4 regions of the Paenibacillus sp. FSL E2-0201 genome follow, and region 1 is predicted to be linked to each of the others. Evidence: predicted binding sites of a transcription regulator. Region 1 holds the regulator's gene; each other region holds the start of a gene.
The links. The regulator Rex, encoded in region 1, represses fermentation and respiration genes when NADH is low (regulators of the CRP and FNR family bind a similar motif). The targets are predictions, from matches to a motif close to TTGTGAAATATTTCACAA.
Positions count from the first base shown of each region.

Region 1 (4,259 bases):
TTCAGAGGTCCCTTTACTCAGTTCCTCAGCATATACTGCGTCGTTGCCTTCTGCAAACTTCCCGTCTACAGTAAAGCGTACCCATACCATCAACTCGGTCCCGGATTGATTCTTCCCTGTTAAGACCCAGTACACTGCATTTTCATCCCACACGGATTTCTGTGCTTTAGTTACCTCTGTCAGACCAGCGCTGGTTTTGGCGATATCCTTAGCAATATCTCGCTCGTTCCATTGATCTTTCATAATATAGGCATAGAACTGGATAAGTCCAAACAGAAGGAGCAGAATCAGAACTGACCCCAGGAGGATCCATTTTTTCCTTTTCTTCAAGGTGCAGCTCCCTTTCTAGTAATATATCTTTTTTGATTATATAACACACCCGTGTGTTTATCCAAAGTTTCATATTCATTCATATAAATTCTTATATTTACAGAAAAGGCCGTAACTTTTGCAAACGCAGAAAGTCACAGCCTTACAGTTAATTCTTATCATCTTAGACTAGCGCTTGAGCAGCCCCTCAAAGGATTCTTGCGCCTTACGACGGATAGCTTCCTCATCTAACGTTACACATTGTCCATGTTTTACAACCTGTTTACCATTCACCCATACATGCTCAACATCCTTGGCACTGGCAGAGTATACAGCATGAGACAGCAAATCTGTGTGCGGTAGTAAATGCGGCTGGTCTATATCAATCGCGATAAAGTCAGCTTTCATGCCTACAGCGAGCCTGCCCACATCATTTAAAAAGATAGACTTCGCGCCATACTCTGTAGCCATACTCAGAGCTTCCGGAGCCGGTACAGCCGTAGGATCACCACTTACACCTTTATGGATAAGTGCTGCAAGACGCATCTCTTCAAACATATCCAAGTTATTATTACTTGCCGCGCCATCTGTACCCAGCGACACCTTCACACCGGCCTTTAGAAGATCCGTAACACGAGCAACTCCACTAGCCAGTTTTAGATTACTTCCCGGGTTATGAGATACACCTACATTATGACGAGCCAGAATCTCGATCTCTTCATCATTCAAATGAACGCCATGAGCAACAATAGACGGACGTGTGAACATTCCAAGCTTCTCTAAATGCGCTACAGGCCGCAGGCCGTAATCCACTACATTCTGCTCCACTTCGCGATTCGTTTCGGACATATGTGTATGCATCGGTAAATCCAAATCATGCGCCGCCTGTACAAACTTAACAAAGAAATCCGGTGGGCAAGTATATGGAGCGTGTGGCGAGATCATCGTTGTAATTCTACCGTCAGCCTTTCCATGCCAGTTCCGTGCAAAAGAAATCGCTTCCGCAAGCTTGTGATTCTGTACTTCCTCTGGACAAAGACCGATTACGCCTCTCATCAATACGGAACGGATGCCTGATAATTCGACCACCTCAGCTACTCGATCCATATGATCATACATATCCAGGAAGGTTGTAGTGCCACCTTTCAGCATTTCCAGAACAGACAAGGAGGTTCCCCAGTATACATCTTCTCCGGTGAACTTCTCTTCCATCGGCCACATTTTTTCCTGAAGCCACACTTGAAGCGCCAAATCATCTCCATAACCACGAAGCAATGACATTGCAGCATGGCCGTGTGTGTTTACCAGACCAGGCATAAACAACAGACGACTGCCATCAACAACTTGCACACCTTCTTCCATCAGAGGCTCTTCTTTTCCTATGTAAGTGATCAAATCATCTTCAATAGTCATATATCCACTAAGAACAGGCTCATCCGTTCCCGGAATAAGAAAACGCCCGCCTTTGATAATCGTTTTACTACTCTTCATTTCCGCTTTCTTCCTTTCCGTCTTTCAAATAATAAGCAAGGCTTTGCAAATCCGTTGTAAAATCGGCTGCATGAACCCGGATATTCGGTGGTGTTTTTAGAATCACTGGTGCAAAATTCAAAATCGCCTCAATGCCAGATTCAATAAGAATATCTGCTACATTCTGCGCTTCTGAGTCAGGTACTGTAATAATCCCAATTCGAATGCCTTGCTCACGAACTGTCTGACCTAGCTCCTCCATGGGTTGAACCGTAAGAGAGTTGATTTTCCGCCCTACCTTAGGTGCATAAGAGTCAAATATAGCGGTAATCTTCATAGTATCCTTCAGATAAGCATTATAATTAGATAATGCATGTCCAAGGTTACCGGCACCTACTAATGCCACATTCAGCTGTTGGTCCAGCTTCAAAATATGACGGATTTTCTCAATAAGATAAGTTACGTCATACCCGATACCTTTTCTACCGAAGTCTCCAAAATACGCTAAATCTTTACGGATTTGAGCGGGATTCAGATCAAGTTTTTGTCCTAATTCTTGCGAGGAAACGGTTAATATTTCACGTTTCTGGAGATCATTCAAGAAACGTAAGTATACAGGAAGTCTGCGAACAACGGCTTCTGATATTTTATCCGATTTCATAATTTACCTCCTAATTTAAGTACTATTCTGTTTGAATCCAATTAAAATTTCTGTACCTCGTCTCAATGAAGAGCGGTATTCTCTTATACCGCCCTTCATTGTGGAGTGATTAATTAAACAGAAGATGTCCTTCTTAAGAAACGCCTCCGTCTTCCAACCACTCTGCTATACGAGGAACCATTTGATCCGTAAGCATATGTTCCATTTTCGGGCCAGGCAACGAATAAAGGAAATACTTCCCATAATGAGATTCGATAACCCTAGTGTCATACACTATAACAATACCCCGATCCTGCGCTGTCCGTACCAGTCTTCCAAATCCTTGCTTGAAGCGGATAACTGCCTGAGGCACCGACAATTTCATAAACGGATTCTTCTTCTGGGCTTGTAATAACTCAGACTTCGCTTCCGCTAGAGGGTGATTAGGCGGTTGAAATGGAAGCCTCACGATGGCCAGGCATGTCAATGCCTCACCCGGAATATCTACTCCCTCCCAGAAGCTGCTAGTTCCAAGCAGAACTGAAGCAGCACTGTCCTGAAAGCGTCGAATCAGCTTACTGCGGCTTCCACCTTCCACGCCTTGACCTAGCACCGTGATTTCTTGTGAGGCTAGAGCCTCTTTCAGAGGATCGTAAACTTGGCGCAGCATCTTGTAAGAAGTAAACAGAACAAGCATCCGTCCGCGTGTCGTAATAGCCGCTTCTGCTAGTGACTGTACGAGCGTATCGACAAATCGGGCATCACCCACACTGCCCTTCACACTAGGGAAATCCCGTGGAATTACTAATAGTGCCTGCTCCCGATACTTAAAGGGAGAAGGAAGGAGAGATGTCATTAGACGCCCCTCTTCCGCAGCTTCATTAAGTCCGAGATTATCAATCATAAACTGGAACGATTTATCGACAGAAAGCGTCGCCGAAGTTAACACAATACTTTTCTTTTTGTCGAAGAACAGCTCTTTAAGCTGGGTACTAACATCAACAGGGACGGCATATAGCTGTAGCGATTTGCTGCGATAATTTCCATTCGCCTCCAGCCAATATACTACATTCTCGTCGTTTAATCCCATAAAAAACCGTACTTGCTCACGTATAGAAGCTAAATCCTTAAATAAGCCGCTAATATCGGTTACTAAACTATCTGAAGAAGATTGACCTTCTTGATCACGCATCTCATTAAGCATTTTATCACCCTTACGGATAATTTCGCTCAATGTCAGATTCATAGTATTCTCCAAAGCAACCAATTCATCCCAATCTTTCGGTTTACGGGTAGGAAGTAACCGCATGACTAGCTGTCCAGCTTCTCCCGCCGCTGCATCGCTACGTTCCGGCAAGAGGCTAAATAGCTTGTCACTAAGTAGATCCCAGGTTTCTTTTACAGTAAGCAGATCTGGATAGATTCTATCGATAACTCCGCTCCATTCAGAAGCTTCCTCACTGCCTGATGACTGAAGCATTTGACGAAGCGTTGGGAGTTGGCCGTTACGACTATCCTTGTATAATCGGGACAGCGTGTGAGCCACCGTGAAATGCTTCATATGCATACCTAAATGCTTGCCAGCCACGTCCTCCAGATGGTGGGCCTCATCAATAACAAGATGTTCATAAGCCGGGAGTAGCTGGTGCCCAGCCTTAACATCTGCGAAAAGCTTAGAGTGGTTCGTAATAACCACGTCAGCAATACCCGCTTCATGTTTTGCCCGATGGTAATAACACTTGCGGAACCAAGGACAGGAGCGACCGAGACAAGAATCGGTATCGCTTGCTACCGTCTCCCAGAAATCTCCGCCACGACCGCTTAAATTGAGCTCTTCGTC
Region 1 is NZ_CP150154.1:4,469,193-4,473,451, forward strand. Features, by position in the region: gene NSU15_RS20325 (DUF5590 domain-containing protein) at 1-330, opposite strand, end outside; gene NSU15_RS20330 (amidohydrolase) at 499-1,800, opposite strand; gene NSU15_RS20335 (redox-sensing transcriptional repressor Rex) at 1,790-2,440, opposite strand; gene dinG (ATP-dependent DNA helicase DinG) at 2,574-4,259, opposite strand, start outside.

Region 2 (4,259 bases), 1.9 Mb from region 1:
ATGGGAAGCAAGTAACGCTGATTGATGGTGAAGACCGCATTCTGAATAAATATTTGGATCCAGAGTTTACTGCACCAATCGAACAATCCTTTAAGGATCACGGCATTAAATTGGCACTGAATGAGAAGGTCAGTTCTTTTGCTGGAGAAGGCGGTAAAGTTACCAAGGTTATCACAAGCGCAGGAGAGCATGAGACGGATCTTGTTATTCTCTGCATCGGCTTCCGTCCGAATACTGAACTCTTAAAAGGCCAGGTGGATATGCTGCCAAATGGTGCGATTTTGGTCAACGACTATATGCAGACTAGTTGCCCAGATGTGTATGCCGCTGGTGACAGCTGTGCGATTCATTACAACCCTACAGGGAAGCACGCTTATATTCCACTAGCAACCAACGCAGTACGGATGGGCACCTTGGTCGCACGTAACTTGATGACAGAGACGATTCCATATATGGGCACTCAAGGGACTTCGGGCATTAAGATTTATGAAGATAATATCGCTGCTACCGGTCTTACAGAAGAAGCGGCTAAGGCTGAAGGCATGGACGTAGAGACTACCACGATTATTGACAACTACCGTCCAGAATTTATGCCAACGTTCGAGCAGGTTCAATTAAAAGTTGTATTTGATCGTGCTACACGCCGCATTGTCGGAGCACAAATTATGTCCAAGATGGATTTGACGCAATCGATCAACACCGTATCTGTATGTATTCAAAATAAAATGACAATCGACCAGCTGGCCTTTATCGATTTCTTCTTCCAACCTCATTACAATAAGCCTTGGAACTTCCTGAACACCGTAGGAATTCAAGCGCTGCCGACATCAGTACCAAGTAAAGAGGCAGTAACCGTTTAACGTAATTGCATAAGAACATTATAGTCGGGTAGACCGGAGCCATTCATGGCTTCGGTTTTTTCATGTTTGATGCTGGTACTATTTACCTTTAAAATAATATGGAGCCTATTCTTACAATTGTAATTATGGATGCGCTTCGTTAAATTTGACATGTCAGTGAAAAGTTTCACTTAGTTTTTCATTAAGTGATAATTGTCACGTTATTGTGTTTTGTGACACGCTACAATGGTCGTAAAGGAACAAATTTTAAGTAAATAGATGAAGGGGATAGGAATCATGGCTTATAATAAACCGCAGCAGATTGCCGCAGTCACGGTCGAGAACGGCATAAAAAAGGCGCACAATCCTTTAAGCACCGTACTAATTCTGGGCTTTCTGGGAGGGGCGTTTATCGCGCTCGGATTTTTACTGGATATTCGCGTCATTGCTGGCGCACCGCATGAATGGGGATCTATCGCTAACTTTATTGGGGCAGCAGTCTTCCCTGTTGGATTGATTCTAGTATTGCTTGCAGGGGGAGAACTACTGACAGGCAATATGATGGCTGTGCCGCTTGCTTTTATGGCGAAGAAGATATCTTTCTGGGAAGTTATTAAGAATCTTGTATTGATTACCCTGAGCAATTTAGCGGGAGCTTTGTTTGTAGCTTACTTTTTTGGTCACGTGGTTGGTTTAACCTCTGACGGTGTGTATCTGGAAAAATTAGTAGAGATGGCAGGGCATAAGCTTGAGGCAGACTTCTTGCCGGCATTTGTTTCCGGTATCGGTTGTAACTGGCTCGTAGCTTTGGCGGTATGGCTCTCCTATGGAGCAGATAACTTCAGTGGTAAAATCCTCGGTATCTGGTTCCCGACGATGGCTTTTGTAGCTATCGGCTTCCAGCACGTTGTAGCTAACATGTTCTTAATTCCGGCGGCTATTTTTGAAGGCTATTTTTCATGGGGAGAGTACTTCAACAACTTTGTTCCGGTATGGCTAGGCAACTTGACTGGCGGTGCGATCTTTGTTGCGGCAGCTTATTGGATGGCTTACTTACGTAAAGAGCCAGCATCTATTCAATCCGTGGACAGCATGTCCGGCAGCGGTGTAAAGAAACACGCCTAAACCTATCTTATAGAGCACTCCTTAGCATAGTCGAGGGGTGCTTTTTGATGTTATAGACAAATAAAATCCGCCGTGATGTATCCGAGCTCGGGGGAACGATTCGGACGCACGGCGGATTTTAGAAGGGGGAGTGTTTCTAGGCTCTATTACCCCGACTTTGCAAGAACGAATCACATCGTTTTGTTTAGTCTGCTTTACGGACGACAGCAGCAACTATAAAATATAAATAGATGGGAACGGGTGCTACTTTTTTCTCAGCTATGGTTGAAGTTAGTCCTAATTAAGAGGTAAAGTGTACTAAGACTTTATCACGATAGCACGTCAATGCGTCTGCTTGCCCTGAACCCTGTTTTGGGATAATACTGGATGGAATAATGACACATATATTACAGGGGATGTACACTACTTATGAAGTTTTTACAGAATTATCCTAAAGAAGTTAAGATATTTTTAATTGCTAGCCTTATTAATGCAACGGGTAGTGCACTGATGTGGCCACTGGTTACAATGTATGTTTTTGATGAGCTTGGACGCAGCATGTCGGATGCTGGATTAGTGATTCTTATTCAATCAGTTGGAGGGATTGTGGGTCAACTACTCGGGGGCTCACTCTATCATAAGGTAGGCGTTAACCGGCTGATTGTCGGAGCGCTGGGCATGAATGCACTTGCACTGTTCACTTTGCCGGCAGCAAGTAACAACTGGACGTTATTTATGGTCGCGATGGGACTGGTAGGACTCTTTAATTCACTGTCATTACCTGCGATTCAGGCATTTATCGGCTTTCGTTTTACGAAGCAGCGCGGAGAGCTGTTTAATGTTATTTATGTCGCTAATAATATTGGTGTAGCACTGGGTACAGCGTTAAGTGGTTTTTTGGCCGATATTTCTTATATGCTCAGCTTTGTAATGAACGGCGTAACTTCAGCGGTATTTGCGGTATTCTTTTTTGTATATCTCAAGAAAGTCGGAGGAGATTCTTCACAGGAGGTCGCAGAACACCAGAAGGCTGGTCCTGACAAACAATCCACCTGGAAGCTAATGGGACATACACGGATTTATCTTTATATGGGTATTGCCTCGATGTTCCTATTGTTAGGGAACTCTATCTGGAATACAGGGGTATCTCCGTTCATTATTTCTGAGGGCTGGCCTAAGAAGACTTATGGTTTTCTCTGGACGCTCAACGGTATTCTTATTTTTGCGGCCCAGCCGCTTGTAACGGTGATTAAACGTTGGTTCGCGTCCACCTCAACAGCGCAAATGACAGTAAGTGCTCTATTTTATTTGGGTGGTTATGCTGTTCTTTTATGGATGCCGACTTATTCAGGTCTAGTGCTTGGGATGGTGCTCGCTACGCTTGGGGAAATGCTGATATCTCCGGCCATGCCTTCCTTTATTTCGGATCATGCAGGTCGAAGTGCTCCATTCTATTTAGGGCTTAGTGGAGGTATGGGGGCAGTGGGCAGGGTGATTGGACCTTACTTAATGGGTAGATTGTACGATAGTGGAGGCTTAGCGCCTACCGCATGGTTGGCATGTGCGATGGCACTGCTATCCGTAGGATTCTTTATTGTTCATGCGTATATCAACCGCCGAGGAAATTCACTGGAGCGGTCAATAGGATAGTTGTGCATAGTGGATTCAGGTGATCTACTGTGAATTCTATAGAGGTGCAAGGCAAGGGGTGTACATCTTATATGAAACTAAGCAACAGGGATAGGTTTATCATAAGGTTCTCAGAGATTAAAGACGTGCGGGAACTGATTCATCTGGATCATTTGATCTGGACGGAGCACACTAGCCCGGGGCCTTTAATGTGGCGTTCCCAAGAGGATTACCTATTGAATGCTCCTCCGGGTTCGCAACTTGTAGCGCTGAAGGATGACAAGCTTTGCGGATATGTTGGGTTTGGTTGTCCTAGTCGAATGGAGAGCAACAGGCATGTGTGCGAAGTCTATATTGCTGTCCATCCAGATTATCAACGCTTAGGTATTGGCCGGCAGCTCATAGAGGCGATTAAGGAACATGCCGCAGAAAATGCTATTCGAAAGCTTCGTTTACGCGTATTATCCTGCAATGAGTCAGCGCTTTCTTTTTATCGTAAATGTGGATTTGTAGAAGAGGGACGTCTGCGGGAAGAGTTTTATCTTGGCGGTCGTTATGTGGATGAAATATTTATGTGCTGCATGCTGACAGGAGGAGAAGGATATGGAGATCATCTCGCTTAACGTGGGGCGGCCGGTAACAGTGGATTATCGGGGAAAACCTTTGGAGACTGGGATTTATAAAATG
Region 2 is NZ_CP150154.1:6,404,759-6,409,017, reverse strand. Features, by position in the region: gene NSU15_RS28910 (FAD-dependent oxidoreductase) at 1-860, shown strand, start outside; gene NSU15_RS28905 (formate/nitrite transporter family protein) at 1,137-1,964, shown strand; gene NSU15_RS28900 (MFS transporter) at 2,373-3,593, shown strand; gene NSU15_RS28895 (GNAT family N-acetyltransferase) at 3,665-4,195, shown strand; gene NSU15_RS28890 (MOSC domain-containing protein) at 4,176-4,259, shown strand, end outside.
Region 2: the regulator Rex is predicted to act here: its motif matches at 1,015-1,032, upstream of NSU15_RS28905 (formate/nitrite transporter family protein).

Region 3 (4,259 bases), 2.8 Mb from region 1:
ACAATTTCTGCTTATTACCGCATTTATTGCGACAGCTGCCGTTTCGCTTTGTACGGGCACATCTTGGGGGTCAGCGGGAACGATCGGGGTTGCTTTTATGGGCGTTGGCGCGGGTATGGATGCAAACCTAGCAGCAGTGGCTGGTGCAGTAGTTGCAGGTGCTTATTTTGGTGATAAATTGTCACCGCTTTCAGACACGACTAATATTGCGGCGTTAGCAACAGGTGTCAATCTATATGAGCATATTGGACATTTATTGTATACCACAATTCCTTCCTTTATTGTCGCAAGCGTTGTTTTTATTATTACAGGCCTAAACACAGATGCCGCAGGCGCTATTGTTCCGGAGAAGGTTGGAACAATCATGGGATCGTTGAATACAATTTATGACTTTAATCTGCTGCTTATAGTACCCGTATTAATCATCTTGTATGGTTCAATTACGAAGAAACCGACAATACCGGTCATGCTGATCTCTTCTATGTTCGCTATGGCTAACGCACTTGTATTCCAGGGATTTACTTTGAATGATGTCGTATCTTCTGTTGTTAATGGATTTAATATTTCTATGGTTCAAGTTGCTGGGTTTGATTCTGCCAACGTTATTGAAGATGTACCCCGTCTTCTAAATCGTGGCGGAATGAACTCCATGATGGGGACACTTCTCATTTGCTTCTGTGCAATCACGTTCGCTGGAACCATATCTCTGACCAAGTCCTTGGAATTGATTGTTAATAAGCTTTTGAAGTTCGTCCATTCCACAGGTTCAATGATCGTAGCAACAATTGTTACAGGTCTTACGATGATCGGAGTTACAAGTAATGGTCAGGTGTCCATCTTAATGCCAGGTGAAATGCTACGTGAAGCATATATCCGTCGGGGCTTACATCCGAAGAACTTGGGACGTACCATCGAGGATTCAGCGGCGATTACCGAGCCTATTCTGCCTTGGACAGCTGCAGGTGCTTATATGGCGGGTACGCTGGGTGTTGCAACGCTAGATTATTTACCTTGGGCTGTTCTCTGTTGGACAGGAATAATCTTTGCGACGATATGGGGCTTCACGGGATTCGGTATCGCGAAGTTAACGCCAGAGCAACAGGCAGAAATGCTAAAGGAATATGACGGCAACACTAATGAACAAGCTGGATAAAGGAGTCTTTTAAAATGACAAATATGCATAAAGAAACTGTAATAACAACGGATGCACCAGGCGCAATTGGACCTTACTCTCAAGCTGTAAAGCTTGGGAACGTCCTATATACTTCAGGACAACTCGGTCTAGACCCGGTTAATGGGACTTTTCCTGCTACGGTTGAGGAACAGACGGAACGGTCGTTGCTGAATGTCAAAGCCATACTGGAAGCGGCGGGTACAAGCATGGATCAGGTAATAAAGACGACCGTTTTCCTAAAGGATATGAATGATTTTCTTAAGGTGAATGAGATTTATGGAAGGTTTTTTGCTCAGCCATACCCTGCTCGCAGCGCTGTTGAAGTAGCACGTCTGCCTAAGGATGGGCTCGTAGAAATTGAAGTTATAGCTTATGTACCTTAAGTGATCCAGTAACGCTCAAACTACGGATTCCTTTAGAATTTCAGTTAGTTAAGCCTGCACACCCTGTATGGAAAAAGGATAAGGAAATAAGGCAGATGGCCACCCTGGAAAGGGTGGCTTTTTTGAAATATAAGAGTATATAGGCTGAACAGCTTTAATAACTGAGTAGGGAGCTGAGATGTATTTGAAATGGAGGAATTTTATGAAAAAATAATTGAAAATATACATGAAAATGTGACAGTAATCATAACTAATTACAGAAAACCTTCACAAAATAGTATCTTTGCTTTATTATAAATGTGAAGACATTCACAAAGGGGCGTTATAAAGGTGAAAAAGACAACAAGTGCTGCTCTTATTCTCATTCTTTCGGTTATGCTCGTGATCGCAGGCTGCGGTAACAGTAATAGCAACAGCGCAGGTAATAGTGCTGGCAACGAGAACAAGAGTAAGGTCAATGAGACGGCTAAAAATGATAAAACCGAAGCCGTATCTGGTGCATCAGAGGCTAGCTACACACCACTGGATCAATTAAAAGATAGCTATGATATCGTTATTGTCGGAGCCGGCGGTGCTGGAATGTCCGCTGCACTAGAAGCAAAGGCTAAAGGTTTGAACCCGGTTATTTTAGAAAAAATGCCAGTTGCTGGCGGGAATACAAGTAAATCCTCATCGGGGATGAATGCTTCTGAAACAAAATTCCAAAAAGATCAAGGTATTAAAGATAGCAATGATTTATTTTATGAAGAGACATTAAAAGGTGGTCACGACACCAACGATAAAGAGATGCTTCGTTTCTTCGTAGATAATTCCGCAAGTGCTATTGATTGGTTGGATTCGATCGGAATCAGACTGAACAATATCACGATCACAGGCGGCATGAACGAAAAACGTACTCACCGCCCAGAAGACGGCTCTGCGGTAGGCCAATACCTTGTCAAAGGATTGGTTAAGAATATACAAGAAAAAGAAATTCCATTGTTTGTGAACGCAGATGTGAAGGAAATCACCCAAAAAGATGGTAAGGTTGACGGAGTAAAGGTACTCTTTAACCAAGCCGATGAAAAAACCATTACAGCGAAGGCTGTTGTTGTCACTACCGGTGGTTTCGGTTCTAATATGGACATGATCTCTACAGTTAGACCTGATTTGGAAGGTTACGTTACTACTAACCAAATCGGCAGTACCGGTGACGGCATCAAAATGATCGAGGCACTTGGCGGAACCACCGTTGATATGGATCAAATCCAGGTTCACCCAACAGTTCAACAAGAAAAATCTTATCTGATCGGGGAAGCTGTACGCGGCGAAGGTTCTATCCTCGTAAATAGCGAAGGCACACGGTTCGTAAATGAATTGACTACACGTGATAAAGTTACCGAAGCGATCAATACACTTCCTGAAAAAGCGGCAACGCTTGTCTTTGATTCCGGCGTCAAATCACGCGTGAAAGCAATTGAACAATATGACAAAATGGGCTTCGTGATCCAAGCGGATACCATCGAAGCATTGGCGAAAGAAATCGGTGTTCCAGCCGATAAGCTAAAAGAGACACTTGATACTTGGAACAGCGCAGTAAAGAACAAGAACGATGCTGAATTTGGCAGAACGACAGGAATGGACAACGACTTGTCCACCGCTCCATACTACGCTATTAAGATCGCACCTGGGATTCACTACACTATGGGCGGCGTGAAGATCAACACGAATACAGAAGTATTAAATAAAGAAGGCGCAGCTATTCCTGGCCTGTTTGCAGCAGGTGAAGTAACAGGCGGATTGCACGGTCAAAACCGGATCGGCGGTAACTCTGTAGCTGAGATCATTATCTTCGGCCGTCAAGCCGGAATTAAATCTGCTGAGTTCGTGCAAGCACAATAAGATTTAACTACTATTCTGGTTAAAACAAAAGAACCGCTTGGGCTAATTGAAGCCCGGGCGGTTCTTTGTTTAATCACTCATTCAAAGTGAGTGGAGCGTCGCTATTCAAAAAGCTGCTTCCCGCTTTTAGCCTGTTCTTCTCGCATCCATTGTGACAGTTGTCGTTTGAGTTTAAGGAATTCCGGGGAATCCGTAATCTCATCACGGCGTGGCCGTGGAAATGGCACGTCAACAGTATGTAGGATGGAGCCGGGGCGACCGGAGAATACATAAATACGATTCGAGAGCAGCAACGCTTCTTCGATGTTATGGGTGATGAATAGCACGGAGCGGCGATTCTCCTCCCACAGCTCCAGCAGCCAGCGCTGCATTTCACTGCGAGTTAGTGCATCCAATGCGCTGAAAGGTTCATCGAGCAGCATCAACTCCTGCGGAGCCAGCAGTGCTCTGAGAAAAGCAGCACGCTGCTGCATCCCACCAGACAGCATATGCGGATAAGCCTGTTCGAATCCATTCAAGCCAACCTTAGCGAGCCACTGGCGCGCTTCTTCACGAGCTCCATCCTGCAGAGCACCTTTGATTTCTCCGGCTAGCAGTACATTATCTTCAATCGTTCGCCAAGGAAAAAGAGCAGGCTGCTGCGGCATATAACTAATCTCACCGCGTTGACCTGTAACGACCTTGCCGTTCATGCGGATCGTTCCTGTATCAGGCTTCACTAGTCCGCCGATCATATGGAATAAGGTGCTTTTTCCGCAGCCGGAAGGACCGACGATCGAGACGAACTCTTGCTGCTCTACCTTAAGAGAGACGTTGTTGAG
Region 3 is NZ_CP150154.1:438,489-442,747, forward strand. Features, by position in the region: gene nhaC (Na+/H+ antiporter NhaC) at 1-1,153, shown strand, start outside; gene NSU15_RS01990 (RidA family protein) at 1,177-1,557, shown strand; gene NSU15_RS01995 (flavocytochrome c) at 1,888-3,438, shown strand; gene NSU15_RS02000 (ABC transporter ATP-binding protein) at 3,540-4,259, opposite strand, start outside.
Region 3: the regulator Rex is predicted to act here: its motif matches at 1,855-1,872, upstream of NSU15_RS01995 (flavocytochrome c).

Region 4 (4,259 bases), 250 kb from region 1:
TAAAACAGTAGGCGTTATTGAAGACAACGCTTATGATAGCTTCCAAAAAATTGCTGAACCCGTCGGAATTGTTATGGGTATCACACCGGTAACCAACCCTACATCCACCACGATGTTTAAAGCGTTGATTTCGATTAAGACACGGAACCCTATTATATTCGGTTTCCACCCATCTGCGCAAGAGTGTAGTGCAGCTGCTGCAAAAATTCTTCATGATGCTGCCGTGAAAGCTGGCGCTCCTGAGAACTGTATCCAATGGATTGAAATGCCAACAATGGACAAGACAAACGCATTGATGAACAACCCAGACGTTGCTCTTATCTTGGCAACTGGTGGTTCTGCAATGGTAAAAGCAGCTTACAGCTGTGGTAAACCAGCACTTGGCGTAGGCCCTGGTAACGTACCTGCTTTCATTGAAAAGAGCGCGGATATTGATCAAGCCGTAACGGACATCATTCTTTCTAAAACATTTGATAATGGTATGATCTGTGCCTCCGAGCAAGCTGTTATTATCGAAGAACCAATCTTCGATCAAGTGAAGAAAAAAATGATCGCAAATGGCTGCTACTTTGTTAATAAAGAAGAAGCTGCCAAACTGACTAGTGGAGCAATGAACGTAGATAAATGTGCGGTTAACCCAGCAATCGTAGGTCAATCCGCAGTGAAAATTGCTGAAATGTGTGGCATTCAAGTCCCTGCCGGCACAAAGATTCTGGTAGCAGAACTTGAAGGTGTAGGTACTAAATATCCACTATCCGCTGAAAAATTAAGCCCAGTTCTTGCTTGCTACAAGGTTAAAAATGCAGATCAAGGGATCGAACGTGCAGCTCAAATTGTTGAATTTGGCGGCATGGGCCACAGCTCGGCTATCCACTCCAACAATGAAGAAGTAATCATGAAGTTCTCTAACCGTCTGCAAACAGGACGTATTCTAGTTAACTCGCCTTCCACACATGGTGCGATCGGCGATATTTATAACACTAATATCCCTTCGTTGACTCTGGGCTGCGGATCTTATGGTCGTAACTCCGTGTCGCAAAACGTTACAGCAATCAATTTGATCAACGTGAAAAGGGTGAATCGTCGTACCGTGAATATGCAATGGTTTAAAGTACCTGACAAGATCTATTTTGAAAAAGGCGCTACTCAGTACCTGACCAAAATGCCTGATATCACACGTGTCGCAATTATCACTGACCCAATGATGGTTAAGCTTGGATATGTTGAAAGAGTTGAACATTACCTGCGTCAACGCCAAACTCCTGTAGCTATCGAAGTGTTCTCGGAAGTTGAACCAGATCCATCGACAACTACAGTTGAAAAAGGTACTGCAATGATGAACAGATTCCAACCGGACTGCATCATCGCACTTGGCGGCGGTTCCCCAATGGATGCTGCAAAAGGAATGTGGTTATTCTATGAACATCCAGACGCAGACTTTAACGGTCTAAAACAAAAATTCATGGACATCCGTAAACGGGTATACAAATTCCCTAAACTTGGTAACAAAGCTAAGTTTGTAGCGATTCCAACTACTTCGGGTACGGGTTCGGAAGTAACATCTTTCGCAGTTATTACCGATAAAACAACTGAACAACACACTAAATATCCATTGGCTGACTATGAGTTAACACCAGACGTAGCTATCATTGATCCAGAGTTCGTATACAGCTTGCCAAAAACTGCAGTTGCAGATACAGGTATGGACGTATTGACACATGCTATCGAAGCTTATGTATCTGTTATGGCGAGTGACTACACTGATGGTCTAGCTATTAAAGCCATCCAACTGGTATTCCAATACCTTGAAAAATCGGCACTGGAAGGCGACAGAGTAGCTCGTGAGAAAATGCATAATGCATCAACACTTGCGGGTATGGCCTTTGCCAATGCATTCTTGGGAATTAACCACAGCTTGGCGCATAAATGGGGCGGACAGTACCACACCGCTCATGGTCGTACTAACGCGATCCTTATGCCACACGTTATCCGTTACAATGCTAAAAAACCTACGAAGTTCGCTTCGTTCCCTAAATATTCGCACTTCGTAGCTGATGAGCGTTACGCTGAAATTGCCCGTATTTTGGGATTGCCAGCTCGCACAACTGAAGAAGGTGTAACTAGCCTGATCAATGCTATTCGCGATATGAATAAAAAATTGGGTATCGAGGAATCGTTCCAACAACTGGGCTTTGATCCTAAGGACTTCGAATCCCGTGTAGATTACTTGGCTGACCGTGCGTTTGAAGATCAATGTACAACTGCCAATCCTAAGCTGCCGTTGGTATCTGAACTTGCTGATGTATACCGTAATGCATTCTACGGAAGATTTGATAATTAATAATTGGTTAAATAGAGAATAGGATAGTTGTGGACTTAGATAAAGGTGACAAATATCACTCGAAAGGTGATATTTGTCACAGTGTTTTTATAGAAAATAAACTAGAATGTTTATATAAACAACGGTCCCACATATGAAATGTTGATTGTGAAATTTGGAACAACCACATCTTTGGGGATCACGAGACACGGGATCAACCTTCAAGCCCGCGATCTCTACAAATATAATAAATATAGATGGAGGGATTTAGCATGTCGGTGATTGAAAAAGAAGTAAATGAAGTGAAATCCGGTTGGAGAAATTTCACAAAAGGTAAATGGTCCAAGAAAGTTGACGTTAACAATTTTATCGCAAGTAACATTAAGCCTTATGAAGGAAACGAAGATTTCCTCGTAGGACCTACTAGTAACACAACTGAACTATGGAAAATTATTTCCCAACTGAGCAAAGAAGAAAGAGAAAGAGGCGGCGTATGGGATGTTTCCCTGGATACTGTCTCCACAATCACTTCACATGCTCCTGGATACATTGATAAGGACAAGGAACAAATTGTAGGCGTTCAGACTGACGCTCCTTTCAAACGTTCCATCCAGCCATTCGGCGGGATCAAGATGATGGTCGATGCTACGAAAGCTTATGGCTTCGAGCTTCCACAAAACATCGTTGATATGTTTACGAACATTCGCAAAACGCATAACCAAGGCGTATTTGATGCATATACACCAGACATGAGAGCAGTGCGTAAATCCGGCGTTATCACAGGTCTTCCTGATGCTTACGGCCGCGGACGCATCATCGGTGACTACCGCCGTATCGCTCTATACGGTATTGATTTCCTGATTAAAGACAAAAAACAACAACAAGCTGAACTTGAAGTTGATTCCATGACTGAAGAGGTAATTCGTCTTCGTGAAGAGCTGTCCGAGCAAATTCGTGCACTGGGCGAATTGAAAGAAATGGCAGCCGCTCACGGTATGGATATTTCCAAACCAGCGACCAATTTCAAGGAAGCTACTCAATGGGTATACTTCGGATATCTGGCAGCAGTTAAAGAGCAAAATGGTGCGGCGATGTCCCTGGGACGTGTATCTTCCTTCCTAGACATCTATGCAGAACGCGATATTGCTGAAGGTACTTTGACTGAAGAGCAAGTTCAAGAAATCGTCGATCATTTCGTAATGAAACTGCGTATCGTGAAATTCTTGCGTACACCTGACTATAACGATCTGTTCTCCGGCGACCCTACATGGGTAACTGAATCCATCGGTGGTATGGCTGAAGACGGAACAACTCGTGTTACGAAGAACAGCTTCCGTTTCCTGAACACCCTGTACAACTTGGGTCCAGCACCGGAACCAAACTTGACAGTTCTTTGGTCCGAAAGATTGCCTGAAGCCTTCAAAAAATATTGTGCTAAGGTTTCCATCGAAACTAGTGCAATTCAGTATGAAAATGACGATCTAATGCGTCCATACTGGGGTGAAGATTATGCGATTGCTTGCTGCGTATCTCCAATGCGCATCGGTAAACAAATGCAGTTCTTCGGTGCTCGTGCCAACCTAGCAAAAGCTTTGCTGTACGCTATTAATGGTGGTAAAGACGAGAAATCCGGAGCACAAGTTGGACCGGAATTCCCAGCGATCACTTCTGAATATCTGGATTATGACGAAGTAATGAAACGCTTCAAACCGATGATGGAGTGGTTGGCTAAGACTTATGTTAACACTTTGAACATCATTCACTATATGCATGACAAGTATTCTTACGAACGTATTGAAATGGCACTGCATGACCGCGACATTCTGCGTACGATGGCTTGTGGTATCGCTGGTCTATCCGTTGCAGCTGACTCACTGAGCGCTATTAAATACGCGAAGGTTAAACCAATTCGTAACGAACAAGGTATTGCAATTGACTT
Region 4 is NZ_CP150154.1:4,717,152-4,721,410, reverse strand. Features, by position in the region: gene adhE (bifunctional acetaldehyde-CoA/alcohol dehydrogenase) at 1-2,341, shown strand, start outside; gene pflB (formate C-acetyltransferase) at 2,593-4,259, shown strand, end outside.
Region 4: the regulator Rex is predicted to act here: its motif matches at 2,487-2,504, upstream of pflB (formate C-acetyltransferase).